Regions from separate parts of the Lysinibacillus sp. NPDC094403 genome, predicted to be linked through region 2. Evidence: riboswitches for the same ligand, from Rfam matches in the RefSeq annotation. Region 2 holds a riboswitch; each other region holds the start of a gene.

Region 1 (7,932 bases), on a different contig from region 2:
GAAATTTTCGATATAGGGGAACATTGCGCAATTTCACAGGAAGCAGAAGCTAAAATTGAAGATATTCGGGCAAAGTATAAAGAAGCAATGCAGGATGCAATGGGTTATTCGAAGCGTTATGCGGAAGCGGAGTATACAGTCCGTCGATTATTAGATAATTGTATATCGTCATCTCTTTGGCGAGAAAAAACTGCCCCACTATTCGAAAGATTAACAAAGTAATTTTTCTAATAGCATCCTTGTGCTACACTAGGGACTAGAACAGTTTTCCTAGGAAAGGATGATACGCTTGTCAAAAGTATTGAATGCATTTTTAGATGAAAACCTACAAGCCTTACATAGTCAAGGCTTATACAATGAAATTGATCCAGTAGAGGGAGCAAACGGCCCAATTATTCAGGTACGTGGCAAAAATCTAGTTAATCTATCATCAAACAACTATCTTGGCTTAGCAACGAATGAAGATTTAAAGCGTATTGCCAAAGAAACAATTGAGACATACGGTGTGGGGGCTGGTGCAGTCCGTACTATTAACGGTACACTTGATTTACACGTAAAATTAGAGGAAAAGCTTGCTGAATTTAAAGGAACAGAAGCAGCTATCTCTTATCAATCAGGTTTTAACTGTAATATGGCAGCTATTTCAGCTGTTATGGATAAAAATGATGCGATTCTTTCAGACCAATTAAACCATGCATCGATTATTGATGGCTGTCGTTTATCACGTGCGAAAATCATTGCTTACAATCACTCTGATATGGACGATTTACGTGCAAAGGCAAAGGAAGCAAAAGAATCAGGCTTATACAATAAAGTCATGGTCATTACTGATGGTGTATTCTCAATGGACGGTGATATTGCAAAATTACCAGAAATCGTTGAGATTGCGAAAGAGTTTGATTTAATAACATATGTCGATGATGCACACGGTTCAGGTGTAACAGGTAAAGGAAAAGGTACTGTGAAGCATTTCGGTTTAGAAAAAGAAATTGACTTCCAAATTGGTACACTTTCTAAAGCAATTGGTGTTGTTGGTGGATATGTAGCAGGTAAGAAAAATTTAATTGATTGGCTGAAAGTGCGTTCTCGTCCATTTTTATTCTCAACAGCATTACCACCAGGTGATGTTGCTGCGATTACAGCGGCAGTACAAATGCTGATTGACTCAACAGAGCTCCACGATAAGCTTTGGGAAAATGGCGATTATTTAAAAGCAGGTCTTGCTAAGCTAGGCTTTAATATTGGTGCATCGGAAACGCCAATTACACCATGTATTATTGGTGATGAAAAGCTTACGCAGGAATTTTCACGTCGCTTATTTGAAGAGGGCGTCTACGCTAAATCAATCGTCTTCCCAACGGTTCCAAAAGGCACAGGACGTGTTCGTAACATGCCTACAGCGGCACATACAAAAGAAATGCTGGACGATGCTCTTGCAATCTACGAAAAAGTCGGCCGTGAGCTAGGCGTTATTCAATAAAAATTTGGGCTGCCTCAATAGTGAGGTAGCCCTTTTTTGAGGTTCAGACAGATAGTAAGGTCGAAGTGACGGATGGAAGAGCCAGAGCGACGGAAAGAAGAGCCGAAGCGACGGAAAGAAGAGCCGAAGCGACGGATAAAACAATCGAAGTGACGGATTGCCACCTCGAAATGCAGGACTGCTTTATTGATCGACGCCATCTTTTTTCACTAATGTGATATCGCGTAGTCCCTTTACAGATATTGCCCCCGCTAATGCGATAGAAACTTTTAATTCATCATATAAATTCGTCATTACTTTTTCGACGCCTTGCTGTCCTTCTAAGGCAAGCCCATAGACAAAGGGACGTCCAATGGCTACAGCATCTGCTCCTAAAGCGAGTGCCTTAAGAGCATCCATACCTCGATACACACCGCTATCTAAAATAACAGGAATTTGTCCCTTTACAGCTTTCACAATGTCGGGAAGTGCATCAAGTGAACCAATTACGCCATCCAATTGACGACCACCGTGGTTTGATACGATTATTCCATCAATGCCATTTTCTATAGCTAGTTTTGCGTCTTCTGGATGTAAGATTCCCTTCAATAAAATAGGGAGATTAGAACGGCGCTTTAATTCACGCACATTGTCCCAATTTAATGTTGGATGGAAAACATTTTGCAAAACGCCCTGTACATATGACTCAAATGAATCATCTGGTAAGGAAGCAGTAAAAACAGGGTCATTCATATAGTTTCCTCGCGCATACCCAAGCTTTAATGGTGAAAATTGATTGCGAACATCTTCTTCACGCCAGCCGAGCATGACTGTATCTACAGTTAAAACAATAGCCTCAAAACCAGCAGCCTCTGCTCGTGTGGCCATGCTATAGGCAATTTCCTCATTTGTTGACCAATATAATTGAAACCATTTAGTAGCAGTGGGAGCTGTTTGTGCTACATCCTCAAGTGCATAGCTTGAAACTGTACTTTGAATATAAGGAATTTTTAACTGATCAGCTGCACGCGCAACGGCAAGCTCTCCCTCGTCATGTGCCATTCTGTTCATACCAACAGGAGCAAATAAGAAAGGTGTTGGATGTACTTTTCCGAACAGCTCAATCGATGTATCAATACTTGAAACATCATGTAAAAAACGTGGAATAATAGAGTATTTTTCAAAGGCTGCGCGGTTATTTCGTAATGTTTGCTCACCCCCAGCGCCTGAACGGATGTAGCCAAACGGACCAGCCTCCAATTTTTCTGCAACAGCCTTTTCTAAATCTGTAAAGCAAATAGGGAAGGGGGCTTGTGCATTAATATTCTTTAACAGTAGATCGCAATCTGTTGTCTTTGTCATCGTAATCATCCTACTAATCTTTCTTTAGTTTCGCAGCAAAGCGGTTACCTATTGATTGAATACTCTGAACTAGGATGATTAAGATAAACACTGTCGCATACATCACATCGACCTCATAACGTAAATGACCGTAGCGATATGCAAGATCACCTAAACCACCAGCACCAACCATTCCTGCCATTGCAGTTGCTCCTATAAGACCGATTGTGGCAATCGTTAAACCTAAAATAATGGATGGGCGAGCCTCACGTAGTAAGACATTCCAAATAATATGACGACGTTTAATACCCATTGCTGTATAAGCTTCCACAACACCTGGATCAACTTCTAAAAGTGCCGTTTCCATAAGTCGCGCAATATAAGGCGCTGTATAAACAACAAGCGGAACAATAACACCTTTTACACCGATAGTTGTGCCAACGATTAGCTTCGTGAACGGTAAAATGAAAAATAGTAAAATAATGAACGGTACAGAGCGAATAATATTAATAAATAAATTGAAAAATTGATAGAGAAATTTATTTTCAAATGATTGTCCCTGGCGAGTTAAAACGATTAAAAGCCCTAAAGGGATCCCAATTAAAATAGAAAAGAATAATGAAATCCCGACCATTTGGAAGGTTTCAATAATAGATTTCCCAATAACATCTGACCAATCTGCAAAGAAGCTTTGAATGCTATTCATTTAATTCGCCTCCTAACTCCTCAACGCCTACTCCGTTTTCTGTAAAATACTTAAGTGCTTTTTCTACGATATGAGCTTTACCGTGTAGATGCACGACAATATTACCGACAATGCCGTTTTTTAATTCGATGATATTGGCTGTTAAAATATTTGGTTGAACATCATACACTTTGCTCACTTCTGCAAGTAATGGTTTCCCAGTACTTTCACCAAGGAATGTTAAACGAATCACACTTCCGGAAAGATTTAATTGCTCGATAAGAGAAGGAGACAAATTGCGTTGAGAAATAGTGTTTAAAAACTTTCGTGTCGTTGGGTGCTGAGGCTTCGAAAATAGTTCTATAGCAGAGCCATATTCTACAACCGCTCCTGATTCAAGAACGGAAACATCATCGCAAATCTTTTGAATAACATTCATTTCATGTGTAATAAGTAAAATAGTGATACCTAACTCACGATTAATTTTCAACAGAAGCTCAAGAATAGCGTCAGTTGTTTCAGGATCGAGTGCACTTGTCGCTTCATCACTTAGTAAAATCTCAGGCTCTTGGGCAAGGGCACGCGCAATAGCCACACGTTGCTTTTGACCACCTGAAAGCTGGCTAGGGTAGCTATCTAATTTCTCTGTTAGGCCAACAATTTCTGCATATTTTGCAACGCGGTTTTTCACTTCAGAGTCGTTATAGCCTAGAAGCTTTAATGGTACCGAGATATTGTTGTAAACGGTCGCTGTTTTTAAGAGATTAAAATGTTGGAAGATCATCCCGATTTTTTGACGTGTTTTGCGAAGGTCGTTTAGAGAAAGGGCAGTAATATCTACATTATCAATCAATACTTTCCCTGTTGTTGGACGCTCTAATAAATTGACACAGCGAATAAGGGTACTTTTTCCTGCACCACTGTAGCTAATAACCCCATGAATTTCACCTTTTTTGACATGCAAGTTGATACCATCTACTGCTTTGACGATACCTTTTTTAGTTTTAAATTCTTTTGATATATTTTCTAATTGAATCATACTGAATATCTCCTTTCTAAGTCCTTCTATAAAGCAAGAATCTGCTAGCTTTCCTGTAGGAGTCTCGCAGATTCTCGATTATATGAAAGAACCTTTATCGTTACTTACCAGCTTGGAATTATAGAACCTTTGAATTCCTCTTCAATAAATTTGCGTACTTCTTCAGATTGATAAGCTTCAACAAATTTTTTAATCGTTGGGTCATCCTTGTTTTCAGCACGTACCGCAATGTAGTTTACATATGGAGAGTTAGTAGATTCTAAAAAAATGGAGTCTTTTTTAGGATTAATGCCAGCATCAAGAGCGAAGTTCGTGTTTATAGCTGCTACATCTACTTCACTAAGTTGTTTTGGAATTTGTGCAGCCTCTAATTCAATGAATTTCAAATTCTTTTTGTTTTCTTCCACATCACGAATAGATGCTGTTAAATCTGCTCTGTCTTTTAATTTAATAATGCCTGCCTCTTGAAGGACAAATAGTGCACGTGCCCCGTTTGTTGGATCATTTGGTAATCCGAATGTTGCACCATCAGGAATTTCATCGAATGATTTATATTTCTTAGAGTATATGCCCATAGGAGTTAAAATTGTTTTTCCTACTGGCACTAAATCTGTATTGTGATCTTTGTTAAATGTATCGAGGAATGGCTTGTGTTGATAGCTGTTTGCATCAAGATCACCCTCGGCTAATGATGTATTTGGTAAAACATAATCAGAGAAAGTTTTTAGTTCTACCTCTAAGCCATTTTCTTTGGCAACTTTTGCAGCAGCCTCTGCAATTTGTTCGTGTGGACCAGAAGTTACACCCACTACAATTTTATTTTCATTAATAGCCTTACTTTTACTATCTTCTTTAGTACCACAGCCTACTAACGCTGCTACCAATGTGAGACTCGCTAAACCTAATAAAATTTTGTTTTTCTTTTTCATGAGAAAACCTCCAATATTGTTTTATCGGTTATTAAAAATAAAAAAAACTCTCTTAAAAAAACTAAGAGAGGCTCATGAAAAAACGTCCTCTCTTATCTTTCAAACGATTATCGTTTGCAGGATTTAGCACCTTCCTTAAAAAAGGAGGTTGCCGAGCTTCATAGGGCCAGTCCCTCAGCTACTCTTGATAAGAGATTTATAATATTTTTTTGTAAATCCGATAGAACTAATATAAATTATAGGATATAGTAATCAATCGAATTTTTTAAATTTTTTATTTTATTATTTTTAGTTAAAAAGAGGCATGGGAATGTCTGTTAAAGTAAGGCGGGAATATTGTTATCACTGCCTATTTCGTTTTAGCAGAAGTACAAGGGATTTATCATATTCGACAGTTTGCTGAAGAAACAGGTCACTATTTTATCCACTAGAAGAAGGGCTGAAGCAACCAAGGAAGATAGTAAAATGAAAAAACTGTCTCCAAAGCAAATATGCGCAAAGGGGACAGTTTTGATAGGGTCTTACTTAGGTAGAGGGACTAAAATGCTCATGAGCTAAATAAGTTTAACTTTTCAATTCTGCTGATTGCTTCACGTAAGCGGTCTTCGCTAACAAGTAGGCCAACCCGCACATAACCTTCACCATATTGACCGAAGCCGTTACCTGCAGCTACTGCGATATCAGCTTTGTCGAGCAATAAATCAGCAAATTGTTCACTCGTAAAACCTAATGGGACAGGGAGCCATGCAAAGAAAGAGCCTCTAGGTGCTGTTACTTGCCAACCAATTCGCTGAGCTTCTTCGATAAGGACGTTTCGTCGACGCTCATAAGTCTCTCTTAGCTTATCAGCGCAACTTTGAGAAGCAGTAAGTGCAACTGCCGCAGCTTGTTGCACTGCAGGAAATTGACTACAAAATAGATGATCTTGAATAAGGTTAATGGCTGCAACAATATCAGGGTTACCAACTGCAAAACCAATGCGCCAGCCTGCCATATTATACGTTTTGGATAATGTATACATTTCGATACCGACATCTTTTGCACCGTCAGCTTGCAGGAAGCTAATAGGTCTATTGCCGTCAAATCCAATCGCCCCGTAGGCAAAATCATGTGATACGATAATATTGTGCTCTTTTGCAAAGCGTACTGTTTCTTCGAAAAATTCAAGTGTTGCAGTACCACCAGTTGGATTATTCGGGTAATTCAAGTAAAGAAGCTTTGCCTTTTCTTTTACTTCATTGGATAAAGCATTATAATCAGGCAGGAAATTATTCTCTGCAAAAAGTGGCATGACTTCAAAACTAACATCACCTAATATGACACCAGATAAGTAATCTGGATAACCAGGATCGGGTAAAAGCATTGTATCGCCAGGGTTTAAAACGGCTAACGGTAACTCAACGAGACCGATTTTCGTACCACCGAGAATAGCTACTTCTGTTTCTGGATCAATGTCAACATTGTATTCACGTTTGTAGAAGTCTGCTGCTGCTTGGCGTAATTCTGCTATGCCACGGAATGGAGAATATTTATGATTTTGAGGATTTTCTGCTGCCTCCTGTAATGCTTTAATAATGTGTGGGGGAGTAGGTTGGTCTGGATTACCTTGACCGAGATTGATCACATCACGCCCTTCAGCTAGAGCGGCGTTTACTTTTTGTACAAGTGCTGCAAAAAATTGAGTTGGGAGTTGCTGTAGTTTTTTTGAGAATTCCATGCACGTCCACCTTTTTCAGAATATAATAATTATTAAAGATATGATGCAAATAGTAGTACTTTTTTTACTAATTGTCTAGAGCCTTTTCAAAAACTATTGGTAACTATAAGCCATCCAATAAGTATATGGGAGTGGGGAAAATGAACAAAGTCTCATATTTTATCGTCAATGCTTTTACTACAGAACTTTACAAGGGAAATCCCGCAGCAGTATGTTTACTTGATTCAACAATACCTGAGTCGACCATGCAGAAAATTGCTCAGGAGATCCCCGTACCAACAACAGCTTTTGTCCAAAAGAAAGATAATGAATTTTTTCTTAGATGGTTTACGCCGGCAAAGGAAATCCCGATTTGTGGACATGGAACAATCGCTAGTGCATTTTTACTCTGGAAACAAGGGATTGTACCCATCAATTCTTCAATTACATTTCAGACTTTAAGTGGTCCTTTGCAAGCAATTTGGTTGAATGAGCTGGTTGAAATAACAATTCAAAAGTATCGGTTAGAAGAGATTGAATGTCCTTTGGAGCTTGAAGAATGGCTTGGTATGAAACCAACATATGTAGGAAAAACAGAATTGGATTATATCGTGGAGTTAAGTCACGAAGAGTATATTACAGATTTCAAAGCTGATTTTCCCGCGATGAAACAGTTCCCTGTACGTGGTGTTTGTATTACAAGTCGTTCTAAGGATGAGGGGATTGATATTGTCTCAAGATTCTTTTCTCCAGCACAAGGCATAGATGAAGATCATGTAAATG
Region 2 (7,932 bases):
TTTGGTAAGTGCGTTTCATAAACGGAACCAAGCTGCATTTTCGCTCCATTGGCAATTCGAATATTCCCTCCAGCCGCAATCACTTCACCATCAGATAAAATAATCGGCTTCATCACACGAAGCAATGATTTTTCATCTAAGATTGAATCACCATCAATAGAACAAAAATAAGGATATTGTGAAACATTAATACCTACATTTAATGCATCTGCCTTACCACCATTTTCTTTATCTACTAAAATACAATTCTTGTAGATTTCAGATTCATAAATTTGTTTCACTTGTTTTGTGGGGATATTTGTACGAACAATTTTATCAACGGGCTTCATTCGGAAATGCTCGATTACGGTTTGCAGTGTAGAGTCAGTAGAACCATCGTTAATAATGATAATTTCCGTTTGCGGATATCGTAAATTCAACAATGAATAGACTGTATCTACAACCCCAATCTCTTCATTGTAAGCAGGGACTAATAAGGATACTGGTTTTGAGTAGAAGGCATCAATATGTGCATCATCATACTCCGAGGGATCTAATTTATAGCGTTTTCGCAAAGTGAGCATGGCAATCACAAACATTGTGCAATATGAAACAATAACAAATAACATATAGAACAGAATAACGCCGCCAAAGAACCACATACAATAATCTAAAAATATTTTCATTTGTTCCCCTGCTTTCTGACTACTGTTTCCTGTGCCATTTCAATTGCATATTGGTCGTTTGAGGACTCCATAAATTGCTGTAATTTTGCAATTCCTTCTTTATTTTCTGCAATTGTTTTAGCTGCCTGTGAGCGTACCCACCAATTTTCATCTTGAAGAAGCTGTTCTAAATAAGTATAGGAATAGTTGAGTGGCACATGCTTAAAGATTTTCGCAACCATTAATCTTACTTCCCACATATCTGATGTTACAAATGAAACATACGGATCGATTTCATCAATTACACCAATTTCATAAAGACCCTTTAATGCTCTTATTTGTATTTCTGGAATCTCATGTTTTAATAGCTGTTTTAACCGATCAATATATTGCATATTTCTTTTTACAGCTGCAGTATCAATTACAGCAAATTGGATATTCTTTGTCCAGCTATCGAAGTCTTCAAATAATCGAATAAATACGTCATCCTCTAACAATACAAATAATCTTCTATATTCGCTTTCAGAGTAATTGACGCTCGATTCTTTAATTTTTCCGATAAACAATTCTGGTTGGAAGAGAGAATATATTTTTAACAGCTGAAAATATTCCTCCTCCGAAATTTTGGTTTTCTCGAATTGTTGACAAGTTCCTAATAATGCCTCTATTTGTAAATCAGCAATACGATATAAAGCATTCATCCTAATACTCCATCGTTTACTTGATAAATCCTTTTCATAAAACTCTTTTAAATAGAGATTAGAAAACTCTTTGATTTTATGTTCAACTTTTTCATCCAATATATTTTTCAAATAAGATGAAAAGATTATTTCTATAGCTGCTACTTGAGCTTTTCCACGGGGTACAAGGACCATAGAGAAATTTTCATCATTGATTAAATAGTTGTACCAGTTTTGTGAATAGTTTTGTAAAAAAGTATCACGCGTTGCTGCATAACGAATCTCCTGCTGGCGCTGAAAAAGTAGATAGATCATAAATAAAAATAGAACTACTAATAAAACAACAATGACGGTTAAAAGAAAAGAAATCGATAGCTGCATCATAGCCAAAACCTCGCAAAAGTTCGCCTAATTTTTGCTTCTAACAAACGTAAATTAAAAGGTTTTACAATATATTCATCGACGCCACCTTCATAAGCATTAAGTGTCGCCCCTTCTGAGTTTCGTTCTGACATCATATAAATGATGAATTTTTTCTCATTCGGCATTTCTCTCAAAATGTGCAAAATTTCTAAGCCATTTTTACGTGGTAAAATATCATTCATCACAACTAAATGCATATGGCCTGTTTTATAGCTATCGGACTGCAAAAAACTATAGCCATCTTCATAGGTAGCAACATCTAAAGTAAAATGAGGAATGTCTAAGTGATTAATTGTTGTTTCTAATACTTTTCTAAAGATTGCATTTTGTTCAATAATACTTACCTTTACTTGCTCAGTTGGTTGTACACAATAATCTGTAACCTGTTCTATTGACCAAGTCGGCTGTTCACCATTCGCTAGTTTTTGCTTATTTTTGTCTAACAAAGTTTCAAAGGTAACGCTATTATTTCTAATTTCAGTAATGGAGGCTTTTAAAGCTATTTGCCGAAATTCCCTTTCTTGCTTAAGAATCGCAAAAATCCGTTTTAAAAACGCCTTTACCTCTACTTCACTACTTTGCAGAAAAAATATTCCCCAATGCACGCCATCTGCTAATTGGAAAAGTAAATCTGTTTTTCGTATTTTTGATTTTAGAAATGCTGAAATTTGATGATTCACATGATCACGTTCTATACCAGTGCCTTGTGAGGAATTAGCTAATTTAAAAAAGACTGCTGTCATTGTTAAACGAGAGCGAATAACACTCTCACGCAAAATCTCAAAATAGCCCTTCACCTCATGCTCCTGCATGAGTTCTTCTGCAATGATTAATTTATTCATTAGTATTCACTCCAGTTGATGTAAGAAGTATTTCATTCTCCCTCATTATTTTTCTATTATTCTCTTGAATTATAAACACAACAACTATAGTAATAAAGATGGCTTAACAATTTCTATACAAAATTTATGGTAATTCGATTACTTTTAAAATATATTATATTTTTGTTATAAACCACAACAGAAGAAGCACTTTGTTAAAAAACTTTTTTCTGATAAAAGACTTCTTTTTAGGCAAGAAAAAAAGTATGTAAGCTTTATAACTTACATACCCTTTTCGATAATTTTAATTATTTAACTGGTACAACTGAGCCTTTCCATTCATCAAGAATGAAATCTTGGATCTCTTTAGATTTTAATACTTCTACTAATTTTTTAATTTCTGGTTTTGATTCATCACCAGCACGAACAGCGATAATGTTTACATAAGGAGATTCTTTATCTTCTAGAGAAATTGCATCTTTCAATGGATTTAGTCCGTTGTCGATTGCGTAGTTAGAATTGATAAGAACTGCATCACCTTCATTATTTTCATACATTTGTACAAGCATTTCAGGCGCTGTATTTGCATCGAATTTGAAGTTTTTAGGATTTTCTTTAACATCTTTAAGTTCAGCAGATGTTTTATCTACTCCATCCTTAAGTTTAATTAAACCCTTAGCTTCTAATAATGAAAGCATACGCCCGTGATCTGCAACAGAGTTAGAAAGTAAAATTGTTGCACCCTCTGGTAAATCCTCAAGAGATTTATATTTTTTAGAGTAGATACCGATTGGTTCAATATGAATACCACCAGCGTTTACAAAATCATAACCCTTTTCTTTAATTTCTTTCTCTAAATAAGGGATGTGTTGGAAGTAGTTTGCATCAAGATCGCCAGATTCTAAATCTTGGTTTGGTAATACATAATCTTGATATTTTTCAATTTTAAGATCGATACCTTCTTTAGCTAAAATTGGTTTTGCTTTTTCCAGAATAACCGCATGAGGTGTATTCGAAGCACCTACTGTTAACGTTACTTTTTCTTTACTATCATTAGATGATGAGCCTGAGCTTGTATCTTCTTTTTTACCAGCACCACAAGCGGCTAAAGCTAGTACTAATACTGATAAAAATAATCCTGCTAATAACTTCTTCATTTTATTACTCTCCCTTTTTTCTTATTTACATATGTTAGCGGTATAAAACCGAGATAACCTCTTAGATGTTCGTAACTGGATACTCTTTTTGTCACAATTTTTATTAGCGCTTCTTTAGCGTTTATCTGTTTTGATCGTAATCATGTCGCCAATCCATTGAATAACAAATACAACTATTAAGATTAATATAGTCGACATTAAAGTTACATCTGTGCGATTACGTTGGAAACCATCTAAGAATGCTAAGTTTCCTAGACCACCTGCACCGATAATACCTGCCATCGCAGTATAGCCAACAAGTGCTACAGCCGTTACAGTAATACCAGAAATAAGCGCTGGTAACGATTCTGGAATTAATACTTTCCAAATAATCGTTGACGTTTTGGCACCCATTGAACGAGCTGCTTCAATAACACCTTTATCAATTTCACGTAAAGCAATTAATACCATTCGTGCATAGAATGGTGCAGCTCCAATAATTAGTGCTGGTAAAGCCGCATCTGCGCCACGAATTGTGCCAAGTAAAAATTTCGTAAATGGAATTAACAAGATAATCAAAACGATAAATGGAATCGAACGGAAAATGTTAACGATTGAGCCTGTTAAAAAGTTCACAATTTTATTGGCCCATAGTTGGTTGGGACTTGATAAAAACAATAAGATTCCAATCATTAATCCAAGTATAAATGTGATAACCGTAGAAATTGTTGTCATGTACAATGTTTCATACGTAGCGTCCCACATTTTTTCCCAGTCGACATTCGGAAAAAGACTAGTTAGCATTTGCAATCACCTCCGTTTGTACTTCGACTGTATTTAAGTAGCTAAGTGCAGCAGTAACATTGGCCTCCGAGCCATCAATTTGCACAATAAGTGTACCGTACGCGCCATTTTTCGTTTGCGAAATATTACCATGTACAATACTTACTTCTACATCAAACTGTTTCACAAGATGCGAAATGACAGGCTGCTCTGTTTTTTCTCCTACAAAGATTAGCTTAACAAGTTGTCCATTAGGATAATTTGCTTTAATTTGTGCCACGGTTTCCTGTGTTTCCTTCGTATCTGTAATTTGAGAAACGAATTTTTTCGTAATGGCAGCTTGTGGAGCTTGGAATACTTGTAATACTTCACCACGTTCTACAATTTCTCCAGCTTCCATAACCGCTACACGATGACAAATTTTGCGAATAACGTGCATTTCATGTGTGATTAACACAATCGTTAGACCTAATCGTTCGTTAATATCGACAAGTAGATCAAGGATAGCATCTGTTGTCTCCGGATCGAGTGCAGATGTTGCCTCATCACATAACAGTACCTCTGGGTTATTAGCAAGCGCACGAGCTATACCTACACGTTGCTTTTGCCCCCCTGATAGTTGTGATGGATACGCCTTAGCGCGTCCATCTAGACCAACAAGTGTTATCAATTCTTTCACACGTGCTTCACGTTGTGCCTTTGGAACACCTGCTATCTCTAGTGGGAAAGCGATGTTTTCCGCAACGGTTCTAGACCAAAGTAAATTGAAATGTTGGAAAATCATACTGACCTTTTGTCTAGCATCTCTGAGCTTTTGCCCCTTTATGGATGAAAATTCTTGATTGTTAACTGTCACCCTACCAGATGTAGGCTTTTCTAAACCGTTTAACAATCGAATCATTGTACTTTTACCAGCGCCACTATAGCCGATAATGCCAAAAATTTCACCTTTATTAATAGAAAGGTTGACGTCTTTAACTGCAGTTAATTCGCCATTCGTAGTTTTGTATTTCTTCGTAATATTTTGAAGATTAATCATAGCGAATTCTCCTTTTCTTATATCAATTATGCCTCGCATAATTGCGGCCAACGTGATGTTGGTCACTCAGTCGTGTGTTGATAGAAGTTAAAAAAACCCCTTCACTTATAGACAAGTAGAAGGGGTCACGTAACTTATACGCTAAACCGTTCTCTCATCTTTCAAAGATAAATCTTTGGGTGATTTGGCACCTTTTCACATTGTGATGGTTGCTGGGCTTCATAGGGCACTTCCCTCCGCCGCTCTTTATAAGAGTTCGATATATTTATTGTTTTTTAATATATTTGTTACTTTACCACGCGATTAATATTCAGTCAATTAGTTTTTTAACAATTCGTATAAATATGGTACGGATTGAAAGGCATAAACTTTTTCTGTTACTTTTCCGCCTTCACATACGAGTAAACATGGTACACTTTCGATTTTATTATCATAAGCTATTTGCTCGAAAAAATTAATATTCGCTTTACCTACTTGTAGCTGTGGTAGCAATTGCTCAACAACCGTCATCATTTTCGATGCAACTGCACACGTTCCACACATTGGCGTATATAAATAAAAGGCAGCCTTTTCACCTGACTGGACAACCGCGTCCCACTGCTCTTTTGACCATTCTTCCATCATTTTTCACGCAACCTTACAAAATATATTCATTATGGATTGAGAAGTGTGCACGAAGCAATATCGCTGCTAACACCTTCTTCGGAGTTGTCTCAACTTCCTTATATGTTGGCATCGTACGTAAATGCTCAGCCTCTGGATAATGTCTGTCCATTAATGCTCGTAGTTTATCACCCGATGTATCTGCATCAAAAAACGTATAAAGCTCACAACCCTCGTATGGATCAAGTAGCTCTTCTAATTGATGCACACCAATTGTACCATTCGTACAAAGTATTTTAACATCTTCATTTAAAATAGGTTCAATTTGAAGCTTATCCGATCGGCCTTCGACAATTAAGCATTTTCCCTCGACCATCACGCCACCCCCATTTAGACATATCCCTTATAATTCATTATATCAATAAACTTGATCGTTGATACAGTTAGACACCTATTGATAAAGGAATATACTTGCATTCTCCTCACTGTTATAGTAGCGGGATGAATGAAGATAATAAAAAACGTCGGTAGTTTCCGACGTTTTTCTAATTCAGGCTTGTCTTATTCTGCAATCATTTCTTCGTATTGCTCAGCTGTCATAAGTTTTTCAACTTCTGATGCATCAGCAGGCTCTACAACGATCATCCAAGCTTTTTCATATGGTGATTCATTAACGAATTCTGGGCTATCTTCTAAATCTGCATTTACTTCAACTACTGTACCTGAGATTGGTGCGTATAATTCAGAAACTGTTTTTACAGATTCAACGCTACCGAATGGATCATCAGTTTTGATTTCGTCGCCAACTTGTGGAAGTTCAACGAAAACGATATCTCCAAGTTCAGCTTGTGCGAAGTGAGAAATACCGATACGTACTTTACCATCTTCTAATTTTACCCATTCATGCTCTTCAGAGTAACGTAAGTCTTTTGGTGTGCTCATGCAATAAACCCCTCCATAAAATATGTAGTATATTCACTTTCAGTTTGCCATACTTCTCCTATAAAAACAAGGATAAATAGGGTTATTTCCAAGCTTGCTCAAAATCTGATTCTTTAAACCCTAAAGTTACTTTTTTCCCGTCTGTTACAATTGGACGTTTAATCAGCATACCATCTGAAGCAAGCAATTCAAGCTGCTCCTCTTCAGTCATATCAGCAAGCTTATCCTTCAAGCCAAGCTCACGATATTTCATACCAGAAGTATTAAAGAATTTCTTTAACGGTTGTCCACTAGCTTGCCATAGGTTTGATAATTCGTCCTTTGTAGGCGGTTGTTCGACAATGTGTACCTCTTCGTATGAAATCTTATTGTCATTTAGCCATTTTTGAGCTTTTTTACAAGTAGTACATTTTGGATAATGAATAAATTGAATCGTCATTTATAGGCTCCTCTACTATCATTATTAGGACACTACATTTTCAGTGTCTCCCTCATTTTCTGTAGTATACCATCATAACCGTTACGAGCCAAAATGAAACTCATTATGCCAAAGCGTGGGGTTGATTTCCGTTCCAGCTGGGCGCTTTGTCGCTGACGCTTCGCTTTCGCGCAGAGCAAAACTTCCTGTGAGCGAGCGTCGAGCCGCTTCCTCCGCTAAAGGAACGAAGGCTAAGTGCGTCACGTCCTGTGACAATGCCTTCGTGACCAACATCGTGTTGGCCTCAGGGTCTCGCCTGTCTCGCTTTCCCAAGGGAGTCGAGTAGCCTTCCACTCCAATCAGCAATAGTGTAGAACTTTTATAAAATTTATGCATTTTAAAAGTGAACGTAATGATTGCTCTTCTATAATAGTTACGACGAT
Region 3 (7,932 bases), on a different contig from region 2:
TAATTCTGCATGTAAAAATTGAATTCGTTCTCCGCCCTCTTGATTGGAAGCAAAAGATTTACTGTAAAAGTCCCTAGCAGCAAAAAGGTAGCGCATTTCCGATTCACTATCATTTTTTAAACGATATAGCCAGGCTATTTTTAATGCGAAATTGGCCATAAGAAGCGATTCTTCCATGGATGCTCTTGATACAAGATAAGCTAATTTAAAGCTTATAATAGCATCATCGATAGTACGTTCCTTACATATATCCATAGGTTTTTGAAGTTCTTTAATGTACAGCTCATCAATAAGAAGCATAAAAGGTCCATAAGTTCTTGTCATAGATTTGTGGTAGGCATAGCCACAATGCGGACAAACAGCAACTTCATATATCAATGGATTTAAACCTTCATAGACTGGCATGAAGTCTGTTTGCTCTTCGACTACTTTATAACGATTAGGACGTACTTTATATGTGGTAAATTGCTTTTTACAAAACTTGCAATCCACACTACTTTCATAGTAGTAAATGTTAAATGCCATAAGAATCAACTCCTTTACACACAATTTGTTATTATTGCTTTTGTTCTATGTACACGATGGATAGTATCGTTCAATATGTTTAATCAACCAACTTCTATTTTAACAATTCTGTGTTCTTTGGTATACTCCTTTGGAATTATAAAAAATAAAAATGATTAATACTTTTTTAGTCATTTGAAATTTCGAACTGTATCCGCAATAGTATTTATCGGTGTAGTTGAAATAAGTTACATATTTAATTTAGTTTGTCAAATTACGTACAAATGTTTAACTAAATTGTTGCTAATTTTTATGTTTTACAATTGTTTGTATAGGTTAAATTAACTATCTGTAATGTAAGAAGAAAAATGCCATCATTTCAATTATTCATGTAAAATTAAAGGTATGCTGATTAGGGAAATATAGGGATATTTTTGGTTGAAAAAGGATTCTTAAGTGAAGAGACAGTGACAATGAAGCAGCTCGAACTTGTCTTCCGTTTCTCTAATTAGAATCATCAACAAAAGTAGGGAAGCGTATGCCATGTATATAAGTCGGAAAGGAAATCAACCACACGATATGTTGATGAGCCTCTAATTAATGGAAATGGATAATAAATTTACACACCCGGTTAAAAATAATATAAAACGATAAGGAGCGAAAGATGGATTATAAAATTGTATTCTTTGACGTAGATGGAACGCTTGTTAATTATGAAGATGGCTGTATTGAAGAAAGTACAAGGAAAGCTATACAACAATTAATAAACAAAGGAATTCGTATTGTTGCTGCTACAGGAAGACCTTTATCGATGTGCCAACAGTTAAGAAACATAGGAATAGAGACGTTTATTACGGCTAATGGCGCGTATGTTAAGCATCAAGATCAAGTAATACATAAAATACCTATTGCAAAAGAAATTGTCCAAGTAGTTAAGGCTTTTGCTGAAGAAAATAAACAAAGTCTCTCGTTTTTTACAGAACAATTATCGATGAATAACGTCCAAGAAAAAGAGACATTAAAAGTTATGCAAGAGACATTATCTTTGCTGGAGTATCCTGTTATTAATGAGGATATTTTAACGCAAGAGGTTTACTTAATGTGTTTGTATGGTAATGAGGATATAGAGAATAGATATACCTCACAATTTCCTCATTTATTGTTTAAAAGATGGCATCCGTACATTACAAATGTTTTGCAGCATGATGTTTCCAAATCGATTGCTGTTCAAGCTGTACTAGATTATTTCAACTTAAGTCCTAAGGAAGCACTTGCTTTTGGGGATGGAGATAATGATATCGACATGCTGGAACAGGTTGGCCTTGGTATTGCAATGGGCAATGGTAGTGAAGCCTTAAAAAATGTCGCTGATTTTATAACGAAGAAATCAACTGATGATGGTATTGAGTTTGCTCTACGTGAGCTACAAATAATAGTTTAAGAAAACTATATTTATAGCATGGACTAGCCACTATACGTTGGGGAAAACTTTATGAACGTTATAATACTCATAATGTTGCCTACTTTGAGTTATTATAAAGTTAACATTGAAAAGAAATCATTATGCTTTAGGTGGGATGGAATTATGGCGCATCACGTGCAATCTCTTATTGAACATTACGGATATTTTGGCATCATTCTTATCCTAGTTGGAGGGATTGTTGGGCTGCCACTTCCAGATGAGATATTTTTAACATATGTAGGGTATAGCGTTTATCGCGAAACTCTCGCACATATCCCAGCTTTAATCAGCGCTATCGTAGGTGCGGCAGGGGGGATTACCCTGAGCTACTATATAGGTTATAAATTCGGGCTACCTTTATTGCAAAAATACGGTTCGAAAATCCATATTACTGAACAGAAAATTGATTTTACTAAAAAGTTATTTGCGAAAATAGGTCCTGGATTATTATTAATAGGATATTTTATTCCTGGTGTGCGGCATCTAACAGCATATATTGCGGCTATTAATAATTATCCTTATAAAAAATTTGCTTTCTTTGCATATACGGGAGCAACTATATGGACATTTACTTTTATTACTTTAGGAAAAGTACTTGGAGAGAAATGGCATTATGTTGCGTTCTATTTATCCCACTACAGTATTTATCTCATAGTATTGTTCTTAATAATAATGTTGATCGTTTATTTTGTTTTCAAAAGAAAGAATACATCGAAATAAATTATTTTCATGAAGAAAGGTCTGATTCTATATTTACTGAATCAGACCTTTGCTATATTAAGGTAATATTGCGAATGAACGGACAGGGAATCCAGACGCTTTTTCAGGCTTTGGCACAATATTGAATATAGCGGCCCCTTTTGGAGGTAGTTTATCCAAATTTGTCATAAGCTCAATTTGGTAAGTATCCTGATCTAGCACAAAATATTCACCGTCTAACTTACCGTTTTTACGAAAATCTGCTGCTGAATCCGTGTCAAAAGTTTCGTGGCCAATAGCACTTACTTTTCGTTCGTTGAATAAAAATTGTAACGCTTCTAATCCCCAGCCAGGAATATGATTATTACCATCAGCGTCCTTATTGCTGAAAGACTCTTTATCTGGCCAACGTTTACTCCAATCGGTACGCAGCGCAACAAAGGTACCTGCTTCAATTTCTCCATATTCAGCTTCAAAGTCAAGAATATCTTGAATACTTAACGTGTAGTCGTTATTAATTTCGGCTGCCTTCGATTTATCAATAACGATTAGTGGTAGCACTAGTTCTTTTAGCTCCAATTCTTCTAAATAACGTGTATCTCGCACAAAATGAATAGGTGGGTCGATATGTGTTCCGTATTGCCCAGGGAAGGTGAATTGTTGTGCAAAGAAGCCATCCTCATGGGAAAATAATGTTTCAAATTTTGCATCATCAAACATAAAGAAATGAGGAGAATTCGGACCAAATGTATGTGTTAAATCTACCCATTCTTTCGATTTCAATAGTTGAATTGCTTGTAAAAGTTCGTTTGTCATAATAGTTCCCTGCTTTCTTTTAATTAGAATGTAAAAATAAAAAAGAGTCCTCCTTGAAGAAGAGGACTCTTTTGCAATGCAACATAAGTAAGTCGTCTTCTCATCTTCAAGGCTGAATTTTGCCAATTGGAATTAGCACCATACCTATAGGCTGGTTGCTGAGACTTCATAGGGCCAATCCCTCCGTCTCTCTTGATAAGAAAAAAACAATATAAGAATTTTCAGAAATAACAATCACAAATACTTTAGCATATTTATTTATAGTTTACAAGTTCAATAGGGATACAAGGTTAGAATGCATAAAGATGCTAAAGGCAAAAAAAGAGGCCCTCTTCAAAGGACCAACTCTTCACCAACCCAAAATTAGTGTCAGCTTACAACAGCTACTTTCAGTAAATGTTATACGAAATCCATCTGGTGTATAGGTAGTTTCGTATTTTATAGTAATGCCTGTTGACGCAATTAACTTTTCAACTTCTGTTTTCTTTGATTGTTGTGCCGCGTCCATAAGATCATGTGCAAATTGCTCTGATTCATCAATTTTATCCGTAAGTAATTGTGCTTGCTGCATAATATCCTTGATCCGTTTCGCGGAAGTCTTCAATTTCTTTGTATTGACGATTGGAAATGGACTTCTATTCGTTGGGTTTGTCGGCATTGCTAGATGGCTAGAAGGGTGTTGAATTGTTGGCTGATTTGCCATTACCCATGCCGGATAATAATTTGGATAGACAAAATACGGATAAGGATTGTAATACAACTAAATTCCTCCTATCCTATGCTGATACCTTATATTATGTACAACAAAGCCATTTGTTGCTGCCGCTTCGTTCCAGGGTCTCAACTGTGACTAGTCCCCGAGGAGGCACCCGTTGATAAAAATTGAAATTGTTCCGATAAAACGAGAAAAGATTCCGATAAAAGCTAAAATTGTTCCGATAAAATGAGATTTTGTTCCGATAAATCTTCAAAGTTTATTTCTATCAAAGAGTAACCATAGAAATGTAGTAGCTGCAGCAATCATCACCATGCTGAATCCGTAAATAGGAGTATGAGCTAAAGATTGGTGGCGAATGATGAATCCTCCAATGTATGACCCTAGAAAAATGCCAATGTTAAAAGCTGAAATGTTTAATGCTGAAGCCATTGAAATAGCTGATGGTATATACTTTTCTGAAAGCTGAACGGCATAAAGCTGTAATCCTGGCACATTCATAAACATAAATAGCCCCATCATAAAGACCATCAATAATCCAATGATTGATGATTCCAAAAAGAAGCCGATGCCGAGTACGGCCAATGCTAAGCCTATAAAGATAATAAAGATAGAGCGTAAAGGGTTATTATTCGCAAAACAACCACCTAATGTATTACCGATGGCAACACAAATACCGTATACAACTAAGATCACGACTATTGTTTTAGGTGAGTAGCCCATATACTGTTCTAAAATTGGAGAAACATAGGTGTATACAACGAATGCGCCACCATACCCAATTGCAGTAATAAAGAGGATTAATAACATTCGAATATTCCCTAATACTTTACCAATATCTCGAATGGATATGGAATTACCTTTCGATAACTGACTTGGCACAAGCAGGGCATTACTAATTAATCCAATAATGCCTATGAGAACAATGAAAATGAACGACATTCGCCAATCAGTTACTTGTCCAATAAAAGTTCCTAGCGGGACACCAGTGACAGTTGCTAATGTTAGCCCTGTAAACATAAAAGCTATTGCACTTGCTCGTTTATTAGGTGCCACAACATCTGCAGCAATAACAGAGGCAATAGACATAAACACACCATGTGCCAATGCTGAAATAACACGCCCAGATAGTAGTAATGAAAATGAGGGTGCTAAAGCTGCAAGTAAATTACCGATAAGAAACAGCACCATAACGAGCAGTAACACATTTTTGCGGCTAAGGCGCGATGTTAATGCTGTTAAAAGTGGTGCACCAATAGTTACACCTAGTGCATATATGGATACGGTTAAGCCCGCAGTACTTAATGTTATATCAAAATCTTTTGTAATTAATGGAAGTAATCCGACGCTTATAAATTCTGTAGAGCCGATACCAAATGCACTGATGGCAAGTGCGAGTAATGTTAGTTTGGCATTCGGCACTTTTGTATCTTTCATTCTAATAATATCTCCTTTGATTTTTTATATAGTGTATAGTAATATTCATACATACCAAAAAGTTCGTAGGGTACTTTTAGTTACTTTTGAATATTACAGGGGGTTTACAATGAAAAAAGTTTATAATATTGGTGTCGAAGCCACTCTTGAAGTAATTGGGAGTAAATGGAAACCTATTATTCTTTGTCATCTGAACCACCATGGTCAGATTCGTACGAATGAATTTCGCCGATTGATTCCAGGCATTTCGCAAAAAATGCTAACAAGCCAATTGCGTGAATTAGAGCAGTCTGGATTAATTAATCGCAAGGTGTTCAATCAAGTACCGCCGAAAGTTGAATATTCGCTAACACCTTATGGTCAAGAAATGGACCCTGTGCTGAACATGCTTTGCACTTGGGGTGAAAAACATATCGAAAAGCTACAAGATAAAGGTGAAGATGTACTGTTAATGCAACGTGATGAAGATATCGCGATGATGCATACATCTTAAATAGATTGGTAAGAGACTGTCTACGAGAAGAAAATAAGACAGTCTCTTTCACGTTTACATAACTATCGCTTACATGACAAAATCAAACTCATCTGGGTTTGGTCCAACACGTTGTTCTAGATTCATGGCGTTAATGATTGCCATCTCTTCATCAGTTAGTGTGAAATCAAAAATATCAGCGTTTTGAATCATACGTTCTTTGCGCACAGATTTTGGAATTGTGGCGATACCATTTTGAATATCCCAGCGCAAGATAACTTGAGCATTTGATTTCCCGTATTTTTCAGCTATTTTTGAAATAGTTTCATTATCAAGAAGTCCACCTTGCATTAATGGTGCCCAAGCTTCCACTTGGATATTGTGCTCTTCGCAGAATGAACGTACCTCAGTTTGTTGCAATCGTGGATGTAGTTCCACTTGGTTAATAACTGGTGTGATACGAGCTATTTTAAGAAGATCCTGTAAGTGCGAAACTTGGAAGTTACATACCCCAATAGCTTTAATTTTCACTTGCTCGTATAAATCTTCGAGTGCTCTCCAAGCTTCTGCAAATTTATTTTTACCTGGCCAATGAATGAGATATAGGTCTAAATAATCTAGCCCTAATTTTTCTAAGCTGTCCTCGTATGCTGCAATTGTCTCTTCATAGCTCAAGCCATCGTTCCATACTTTTGATGTAATAAATAAATCCTCACGTTTTAAACCAGTAGTTGCTAGTGCCTGACTAATACCTTCACCAACCCCTGCTTCATTACCATAAATAGCAGCAGTATCGATACTACGGTAACCAACCTCAATCGCCTTTTTTACCATTTCTGCTGTAACATCATTCGGTACTTGAAATACGCCTAGACCCATACCAGGCATTTGTAAGCCGTTATTTAATGTAATTTTATCTTGTAAATGATTAATCATTTTTCTGTCCTCCAATTTTCATTTGTGCTTTGTTGCTTTTTTATTATGCTTCCGTGCTATTGCAAAAAAAAGTACGCACTTTTTGGTTTCATAGAAACGTGGAGGTTACTTTTGTGAGAAATCAATGGTTCACTGTAAGAAATTTTTATTAATTTACGTGGTTCGGTCCTCTGAGTACGTTACAATTAGTGGTAGAAAATTGAATCTTCGAAAAGGGTTGGTGAACGTATGGTAATAACAAAAAACTTGGCAAATCACTTAGAAGAGACCGAAATAAAGATGTTCGAATCAAGGCTTAATGCAATTAAGGAAATTCAGAACAATGCAATGGGAGTGGAGGTTGGTCAATTTGATGGCGCCTATGCTTTCGCAATTAAGAACATTCCAGGCCCTTCTTACAATGTGGTAAAGGGCGATTGTTTTAGTTCGGAGAATACCATAGAAAAAATCCTTAGCTTTTATAGAGCAAGAGAAATACCAGCTCGTTTTGATTTAGCTCCACAATACGCAAATGCTACTTCACTACAAAAATTACATAACGCCGGCCTTTATCAGAGTGATTTTCATGCAACATTATATTGTGAGCTAAATGAAGAGATGGTAGGGAAAACAAAGAATTCGCTCATTAAGATAAGACAAATGAATGAAGCCGAATTTGATCGTTACGGAAATATCTACGTTGAGGGTTTTGATATGCCAGCATTTTTAGCAGAAAGTGTCGCAGCAAATAATAAAGTTTTGTATGACAAGCCAGGTTGGTCGTTTTATATCGCTTCTCTTCAAGGTGAGGACGTTGGTATCGGCTCTTTGTTTATAGATGATGGAACAGCCATTTTGGCCGCATCCGCTGTAAAGCCAATAGCCCGTAATCAAGGGATTCACCAAGCCTTA
Region 4 (7,932 bases), on a different contig from region 2:
CTGAGGGCGTTCGATGAGCCGCTTGGGCCAACAGGATGTTGGTCACGAAGGCGTTATCACAGGATGTGATGTTCTTAGCCTTCGTTCCCCTATTTGCTCGCTCCAGGGTCCGGGCCAACAGATGTCTTTTGCGCGAAAGCGAAGCGGCAACGGCACCGACGTTGGTCGCGAAGGATGTGATGGTTTTAGCCTTTGCTACTCTATTGCTGATCCCCAAGGAGTCGCCCAGTCAGAACGAAGATTAACTTATATATGGCATAAATTTTTAACAAATGTCATCCACAACTTTTGGTGATGTACCAAAAATAAATGCCTTTCTTCTATTATATATGTATGTAAAGACATTCATAAAAATTGTTCTTTTAAAATATATTAATAAAAATTTTTTTCTGTATATTTCATCATCTAATTTAAAAAGCTCATTCCCTGTAGCAGCAGAGAATGAGCCCGATTATATGAGGGATAATTAGCTAGCTTTGGCTAGCAATTTATAACGATATTGAGTTAAAGCTTGTTGCACCAATCCTATTTCCTCTTGCGTGAAATTTGGTATTGCATACGTACGTTCAACTAATTGGAATGTACCGTATTTTAAGTAATACTCTGTCGCAGGTAGAGGAATATGATTTGCTCCATAGCTTTCATAAGCTTCGAAAACTTCTTTTACTGTATAACCTTCCTCTTTGCCATAAACGATTTCCTTAAACGTAGAATGTCCAAAGATCTCTTTCCATTTACGCTCAACTGACGCAAGTATGTTTTGAATGGACATGTTGTTCACAAATACATGACCTTCATTTAATTCATAAATAAGATAAGATGCTATGTTTTGCGCACTATAAACATTTCCCATTTAAAAACACTCCTTATCATCAGTTTTTGTAGATAAGAGTAGCTACTGGCTGAGCAACTACTCCTCTTTATATATTCAAAAGTGGGGGAGCACTTATGAAAACTAAATTAGTCTATAAATTGGTTCTAGGTTGGTAGCCTTTCGAACACTTTTCTTAATCCCTAGTATAAAACAAGGATTTAAGTAAGTCAATAATACTTATAAAATTACTTGGTATTAATTTTAAACAATTTCCTTACTCTCACCAAATGAGGCGAGCGGATGATGCAGCAACGTTTTACGCATTACCAAATGAGGCCAATCGAATGAGAAAATACGTAAACGCTACAACATTAACCAATGTTTTTTTATTATTATGCTTCTACTTGTTGTTGTGAAGCTGTTACTTGTTCAATAGCTTGTTCTAAATCTGCAATAATGTCCTCTATTGCCTCTAGACCGATGGATAAGCGAATGAGCGACTCGGTTACGCCAGTTTGGATTAGCTCTTCAGCTGATAGTTGCTGATGTGTAGTAGATGCAGGATGAATAATTAATGATTTGGCATCCCCTACATTTGCTACGTGCGAGAATAATTTCACACTATCGATTAATTTACGTCCTGCTTCACGTCCACCTTTAATACCGAAAGTAAGCACTGAACCGAAGCCATTTCTCAAATATTTTTTTGCTAAATCATGAGTAGGGAAATCTTCTAAGCCATTGTAATTTACATATTCCACAGATGGGTGGTTTCGTAAATATTCAGCTACTGCTAGTGCATTTTCATTGTGTTTAGGAATACGCAAATGAAGCGTTTCTAATCCTTGTAATAAATTAAATGCTGCATCTGCACTTAATGTTGGTCCAAAGTCGCGTAGTAATTGTACACGCAGTTTTGTGGCAAATGCAGCTGCTGCTGTGTCAATACCATAACGCAAACCATGATATGAAGCATCTGGTTCAGTAAAGCCTGGGAAACGTCCACGAGTCCAATCAAACTTCCCTGCATCTACTACAACGCCACCTAAAGTTGTACCATGGCCGCCAATCCATTTTGTTGCGGAATGAACGACGATATCAGCACCGAAGTCAATTGGTGTAGAGCCATATGGCGAAGCAAATGTGCTATCAATAATTAATGGCAAGCCGTTTTCATGTGCAATATTTGCTACCTTTTCAATATCTAGTACCTTTAAACTTGGGTTCCCGTAAATTTCAGCGAACACGGCCTTTGTTTTATCAGTAATAGCTGCTCGGAAATTTTCTGGATTTGTTTCGTCTACGAAAATCGTTTTAATACCGTAGTTTGGTAGTGTGTTGGCGAATAAATTATAAGTACCTCCGTATAAAGAGCTAGCTGCAACAATTTCATCCCCTGCACCTGCAAGATTTAAAATGGAAAATGCGATTGCTGCTGCACCAGATGAAAGTGCTACTGCTGCTGTACCGCCTTCTAATAAAGCGACTCGCTTTTCAAAAACATCTACAGTTGGGTTTGTAATGCGCGTGTAAATATTGCCAGCTTCCTCTAAGGCAAAAAGACGTTGCGCATGAGCAGTGTCTTTAAAAACGAATGCCGTTGAGCGATATACGGGTACTGTACGAGATCCTGTTACCGGGTCTGGCTCTTGGCCACCGTGTAACAGCAATGTTTCTGGTTTAAAATTTGTCATTGTATACCTCCAAATGGTTATTTTTTTACGATGGTACCGGAGATGAGGAGGATTTTTTCAGTAGAAAACAAAAAACCCTCTTCAGCTAAGAAGAGGGTTGCGGTTGCAAGTTTTCCTCCCCTTATCTGCCAGATCCAAATAAGAATCTGTAGGAATTAGCACCTTAGCAAGTTCGTCACTTACTGGTTGCCGGGCATCATAGGGCCTATCCCTCCGCCGCTCTTGATAAGAGTATGAGATTCAATTTCCATCGTTGTTACACAGTATAAAACATAGACTTTTTCTCTGTCAACACTAAAATTTTATTTTTTCCGAAACTTCTGTCTGCTTTTTTATGTAATACAAACGCATACACTATTTTAATATTTAATAGTTTATCACCAAAACGTGGGGTTGATTTCCGTTCCGACTGGACGCTTTCCTAGGGGCGTCCAGCCTCCAATCAAATTATATAAATGGTATAGATTTAAACAAATTTCACTCCTATCTTTTGGTGATGAGCCTATTTATTTAGAAAGGAGGACTTTTATGATAAAGGCCGTTATCATTTTTCTTCTTGCTGGTTATTTTATTGGCTGTATTCACGGTTCTAAAGTTGCTCAATTTTTATCCGGAGTAGATCTAAAAAAGTCTGGTTTTGGCAATGCAGGTGCCTCTAATGCAACACTTTCCCTTGGATGGAAATACGGTATCTTAGTTGCACTTATCGATATCGGTAAAGGCGTTGCAGCTATTATCGGTGCTCATGTCTATCTAGCAGATACTACACAATTAACAGAAGTACAAGTTTGGCTCTTTACCTATATCGTAGCTGCCGGTGTCATTCTAGGTCATAATTTTCCATTTTATATGGGCTTCAATGGTGGCAAAGGAACTGCTTCAATCATCGGGATATTACTTGCGGTCGATTGGAAAATTGGCTTATTTGCACTCATTTTATTTGTTATTTTATCTTTCGCTACGAACTATTTAATTGCCGGTGTACTTGAATTTTATCTTGTTTTTTGTACAGCCACATATTTATGGATTCCTGGAGTTGGCCCAACGATTATAGCCTTATTACTTTTTGGCATAGCGCTCATTTTGCATCTCGAAAATATTAAACGATTAATACAGGGAACTGAGCCTAAAGTGACCTCTGCATTCAAAAAGAAAAAATAATATCTTTTGGAAATTTTCGTCTTTTCTGTGACCGCATTTTTTCTCGTAACTGCCCGTTATCGCTATAAATTGAGAGTATTTCACATGTAAATTTTCTTTACAATAAATAAACAAATTACTTTCTTAATAAAGCATTTTACTAGCCGATGTTACAGGAAATAATATCCACGTTTATAGAAAGGATGAAAAAGTATGTCTACTTCTGAACAAGCAAAATCGAAACGTAATTTGAAGCCGCTCTGGATTGGATTAGCTTTCGCTTCACTAATTATCATTATTTTTTTACCTAATAACGGCGATTTACCTGTAGCTGGACAACGGGCTTTAGCTATCTTAGCTTTTGCAGTCATTCTTTGGGTTACAGAAGCTGTCTCCTATCCCGTTAGCTCTGCCATGATTATTGCTCTTGTTACAATTTTATTAGGGTTGGCTCCGTCAATGGAAGATCCAGCAAGAGCGCTAGGAACATCGGATGCATTAAAATTAGCATTAAGTGGATTTAGTAATTCTGCAGTTGCACTCGTAGCCGCAGCTCTTTTCCTAGCGGCAGCCATGCAAATTACGAATTTACATAAACGTCTTGCACTATGGATACTTTCACTAGTAGGGACAAAAACGAAAGCCATTGTATTCGGTGCTATTTTAGTATCTATTGCACTCGCATTCTTTGTCCCTTCTGCTACTGCACGTGCAGGCGCAGTTGTCCCAATACTACTCGGAATGGTAGCAGCATTTGGGTTACCACTTGATAGTCGACTTGCTGCTTTACTTGTCATTACCTCTGTGCAAGCTGTCTCCATTTGGAATATCGGTATTAAAACGGCAGCAGCTCAAAATATGGTCGCTTTAAATTTTATTAAAGAACAATTTGGTGTTGATATTTCTTGGGGTTCTTGGTTACTTTACGCTGCCCCCTTCTCAATCATCATGTCAGTAGCTCTATTTTTCATTATGATTACACTAATTAAGCCTGAAACAAGTAATATTGAAGGCGGTAGAGAAGTAATCAAAAAACAGCTTGCGGAACTTGGTCCATTAAAAGCTCCTGAAATTCGTTTAATCATAACATCGGTAGTTTTACTATTTTTCTGGTCTACCGAGGGCAAACTTCACCCATTCGATACGACAACCGTCACAATCGTTGCAATCGCCATTTTATTAATGCCAAAAATCGGGGTCTATTCGTGGAAGCAAGTTGAACCGCATATTCCTTGGGGGACAATTATTGTCTTTGCAGTAGGAATTATGCTAGGGACGGTTTTACTTAATACTAAAGGTGCATCGTGGTTATCTGATAAAGTATTCGGTTCACTCGGTTTAGATTCTATGCCAATTCTTGCAACAATCGCGCTTGTTACTTTATTTAATATTCTTATTCATTTAGGTTTTGCAAGTGCAACAAGCTTAGCATCTGCACTTATACCAGTATTTATCGTTTTAGCCTCAACATTAACGACTAATGTTGATCAGGTTGGTTTCGTTATCGTGCAACAATTCGTTATTAGCTTTGGCTTCCTCTTACCTATTAGTGCACCGCAAAATATGCTTGCCTATGGTACAGGAGCCTTTACAACAAAGGATTTCTTAAAATCCGGTATTCCATTAACGATTATTGGATACATCCTAGTCCTTCTGTTCTCCGCAACGTATTGGAAATGGATTGGATTATTGTAAGAAGCAGATAGGTTTTTCTTTGGATAGCTGAGCAGTTCAGGGGGGTACCCGATCACTTCTCGGGGTTACTCGACCACTTCGTAGAGCTCCTAGGCTTTCGAGATTACATTAATAACAATTAAAAGCCTTGAAGGAACAAATCAACTGTCCTTCAAGGCTTTACAACTTTATTATTTCGATAAAGCAGGGTTCTTCATCGTACCATTTTTTGCGTAATTCACATGCCATGATAGTGCTTTTTCTAGATTGTGAGGCGTATGGTGTCCACCTGTTGCTTCATTGGCATCGTTAAAATACTTCCATAATTGCTCACGATATTCCGGATGGGCACAGTTATCGATAATGAGCCCAACCCGTTCTTTTGGAGCAAGCCCACGTAAGTCTGCTACTCCCTGCTCTGTGACAATTACGTCTACATCATGCTCTGTATGGTCTACATGCGATACCATTGGAACGATACTAGAAATATTTCCGCCTTTCGCATAAGATTTTGTGACGAAAATACCTAATCGCGCATTACGAGCAAAGTCTCCAGAACCGCCGATTCCATTCATCATTTTTGTGCCAGAAACATGCGTAGAATTCACATTCCCGTAAATATCTACTTCAAGCGCTGTATTAACAGAAATTAATCCGAGTCGGCGAATGATTTCTGGTTGGTTAGAAATTTCCTGTGGACGTAATACTAGTTTATCTGCATATTTCTCAAAATTACCATAAACTCTGTTTCCAACTTCCTCGGAAAGAGTAATAGAAGTTGCAGATGCAAAGTTTACCTTCCCTGCATCAATTAATTCGAATACCGCGTCTTGCAGTACTTCTGAATATACTTCTAAGTTCTCAAACTCAGAATCTTTAAAACCTAATAAAACGGCATTTGCTACTGAGCCTACACCTGATTGAATTGGTCTTAAGCTTGTTGTTAAACGCCCTACTTTAATTTCTTCACGTAGGAAATTTAATAAATGATTAGCCATAATATCTGTTTCTTCATCCGCAGGAACGATCGTTGATGGTGCATCTAAAATATCTGAAATGACAATACCTTTTACTTTGTCTAAATCTAGTGGTATACCAGGTGTGCCCAGCCGATCGGATACATATTGTAATGGAATTGGATCCCGTTCTCCCTGTGGTCCTGGTACGAAAATATCATGCACACCTTCTAATGCATCAAGCTGAGCTACGTTCAACTCAATGATTATTTGGTCTGCCTCTTGTACAAAAATCGGAGAGTTACCAACTGAAGTTGTAGGAATTAGTAAGCCGTCTTCTGTTATAGCAGCCGCTTCAATAATCGCAAAATCAATAGGACCAATAATACCTTGACGTACTAGTTCCGCATTATGTGATAGATGCGCATCAACGAATGTGATTTCGCCACTGTTGATTTTGTTACGAATACCGGCATCTGCTTGGAAAGGTCCACGTTTACGAATAACGCCAGCTTGTGCTAAGTATTGGTCAACTTCTGGGCCAAGTGATGCACCTGTATATACATCTACTTGGAAGTTCTCTTTTTTAGCTTTCTCTACTAGTGCAAGAGGTACCACTTTAACATCACCCGCACGTGTAAACCCGCTCATCCCAAGTACCATACCATCCTTAATCCAAGATGCTGCTTCTTCTGCTGTTACAACCTTGCTCCGTAGCTGTTCATTACGTAGCTTTTTCGCCAACTTTTCTGCCATCCCTTATTCCTCCATCCCACTTTATTTTGTTCAACTAGATTACTTGGTTCAATCATTCTGGTATAGTCATCCAATTATTAGAAATCTAACCAAATAAACCGTCGCATACATAATTTTAAACTATTTAGAATTTTTAATCTATAACTAACAAAATAATTTGTTTTACGAGAAATTTTATGCATTTGTAAATTATTTAAAAATAATTTCAACATCTAAAAAGTTCGATTTTGAAGAAGAAGCGTGATATGCTCTTGATATATATAAAGGGGAAAAGGAGATTTTATAGATGGTTAAAGAATTATTACGTAACCACTCTTCGGTTCGTATTTACGATGGAAATCCGATTTCAAAGGAAATTATTGAAGAATTAATTGCTACTGCACAAATGGCTGCTACATCCCATTTTGTACAAGCTTATAGTGTTATTTGGGTAACAGATGATGAGAAAAAAGAAAAATTAGGGTTGCTCTCTGGTAATCCTCGTCAATACGAAACTTCTGGCGGTGCCTTTGTCTTCTGTGTAGATTTCAAACGCCTTCAATCTGCAGGTAAATTAGAAGGTGTGGACATTGTGGCTGATTCGGCAGAAAACGTACTTGTTGGAGTAGCTGATGTTTCATTATTCGCTCAAAACTTTGTCGTTGCAGCAGAATCTATGGGATATGGAATTTGTTATATTGGTGGAGTGCGTAATAAACTTGAAGAAATAAGCGAATTATTCAATCTTCCTGACTATGTTTTCCCACTATTCGGCTTAACAATTGGAGTTCCTGCTCGTCGCAATGAAGTAAAACCTCGTTTACCAGTAGCAGCAGTATTACATGAAAATGAATACAATACAGAAAAATACGAAGAGCTTTTACCAGCTTACAACGACACAATGGAAACATACTATAAT

What was found. Region 2 has a riboswitch for S-adenosylmethionine ahead of ACQKMV_RS07415 (methionine ABC transporter ATP-binding protein). Riboswitches for the same ligand answer to the same signal wherever they lie in the genome.
Region 1: another riboswitch for S-adenosylmethionine. It lies ahead of ACQKMV_RS00135 (MetQ/NlpA family ABC transporter substrate-binding protein); the one in region 2 lies ahead of ACQKMV_RS07415 (methionine ABC transporter ATP-binding protein).
Region 3: another riboswitch for S-adenosylmethionine. It lies ahead of ACQKMV_RS19605 (cyclase family protein); the one in region 2 lies ahead of ACQKMV_RS07415 (methionine ABC transporter ATP-binding protein).
Region 4: another riboswitch for S-adenosylmethionine. It lies ahead of ACQKMV_RS22645 (O-acetylhomoserine aminocarboxypropyltransferase/cysteine synthase family protein); the one in region 2 lies ahead of ACQKMV_RS07415 (methionine ABC transporter ATP-binding protein).

The regions. Positions count from the first base shown of each region.
Region 1 is NZ_JBNNTL010000001.1:24,339-32,270, forward strand. Features, by position in the region: gene ACQKMV_RS00110 (nucleotide kinase) at 1-222, shown strand, start outside; gene ACQKMV_RS00115 (glycine C-acetyltransferase) at 281-1,480, shown strand; gene ACQKMV_RS00120 (alpha-hydroxy acid oxidase) at 1,664-2,821, opposite strand; gene ACQKMV_RS00125 (methionine ABC transporter permease) at 2,835-3,506, opposite strand; gene ACQKMV_RS00130 (methionine ABC transporter ATP-binding protein) at 3,499-4,524, opposite strand; gene ACQKMV_RS00135 (MetQ/NlpA family ABC transporter substrate-binding protein) at 4,629-5,453, opposite strand; SAM riboswitch class I at 5,543-5,647, opposite strand; gene ACQKMV_RS00140 (pyridoxal phosphate-dependent aminotransferase) at 6,001-7,170, opposite strand; gene ACQKMV_RS00145 (PhzF family phenazine biosynthesis protein) at 7,311-7,932, shown strand, end outside.
Region 2 is NZ_JBNNTL010000003.1:69,086-77,017, forward strand. Features, by position in the region: gene ACQKMV_RS07390 (glycosyltransferase family 2 protein) at 1-665, opposite strand, end outside; gene ACQKMV_RS07395 (HEAT repeat domain-containing protein) at 662-1,708, opposite strand; gene ACQKMV_RS07400 (response regulator) at 1,705-2,589, opposite strand; gene ACQKMV_RS07405 (MetQ/NlpA family ABC transporter substrate-binding protein) at 2,877-3,725, opposite strand; gene ACQKMV_RS07410 (methionine ABC transporter permease) at 3,840-4,508, opposite strand; gene ACQKMV_RS07415 (methionine ABC transporter ATP-binding protein) at 4,498-5,526, opposite strand; SAM riboswitch class I at 5,678-5,781, opposite strand; gene ACQKMV_RS07420 (thioredoxin family protein) at 5,845-6,147, opposite strand; gene ACQKMV_RS07425 (toprim domain-containing protein) at 6,164-6,505, opposite strand; gene gcvH (glycine cleavage system protein GcvH) at 6,691-7,071, opposite strand; gene ACQKMV_RS07435 (arsenate reductase family protein) at 7,154-7,510, opposite strand; gene ACQKMV_RS07440 (hypothetical protein) at 7,592-7,783, opposite strand.
Region 3 is NZ_JBNNTL010000017.1:45,922-53,853, forward strand. Features, by position in the region: gene ACQKMV_RS19590 (DUF2225 domain-containing protein) at 1-525, opposite strand, end outside; gene ACQKMV_RS19595 (Cof-type HAD-IIB family hydrolase) at 1,169-1,945, shown strand; gene ACQKMV_RS19600 (DedA family protein) at 2,090-2,686, shown strand; gene ACQKMV_RS19605 (cyclase family protein) at 2,744-3,481, opposite strand; SAM riboswitch class I at 3,579-3,683, opposite strand; gene ACQKMV_RS19610 (hypothetical protein) at 3,831-4,241, opposite strand; gene ACQKMV_RS19615 (MFS transporter) at 4,449-5,633, opposite strand; gene ACQKMV_RS19620 (winged helix-turn-helix transcriptional regulator) at 5,743-6,126, shown strand; gene ACQKMV_RS19625 (aldo/keto reductase) at 6,196-7,041, opposite strand; gene ACQKMV_RS19630 (GNAT family N-acetyltransferase) at 7,270-7,932, shown strand, end outside.
Region 4 is NZ_JBNNTL010000028.1:10,603-18,534, forward strand. Features, by position in the region: gene ACQKMV_RS22640 (hypothetical protein) at 467-853, opposite strand; gene ACQKMV_RS22645 (O-acetylhomoserine aminocarboxypropyltransferase/cysteine synthase family protein) at 1,207-2,508, opposite strand; SAM riboswitch class I at 2,627-2,740, opposite strand; gene ACQKMV_RS22650 (glycerol-3-phosphate acyltransferase) at 3,037-3,669, shown strand; gene ACQKMV_RS22655 (DASS family sodium-coupled anion symporter) at 3,862-5,343, shown strand; gene ACQKMV_RS22660 (acetyl-CoA hydrolase/transferase family protein) at 5,514-7,034, opposite strand; gene chrR (class II chromate reductase ChrR) at 7,321-7,932, shown strand, end outside.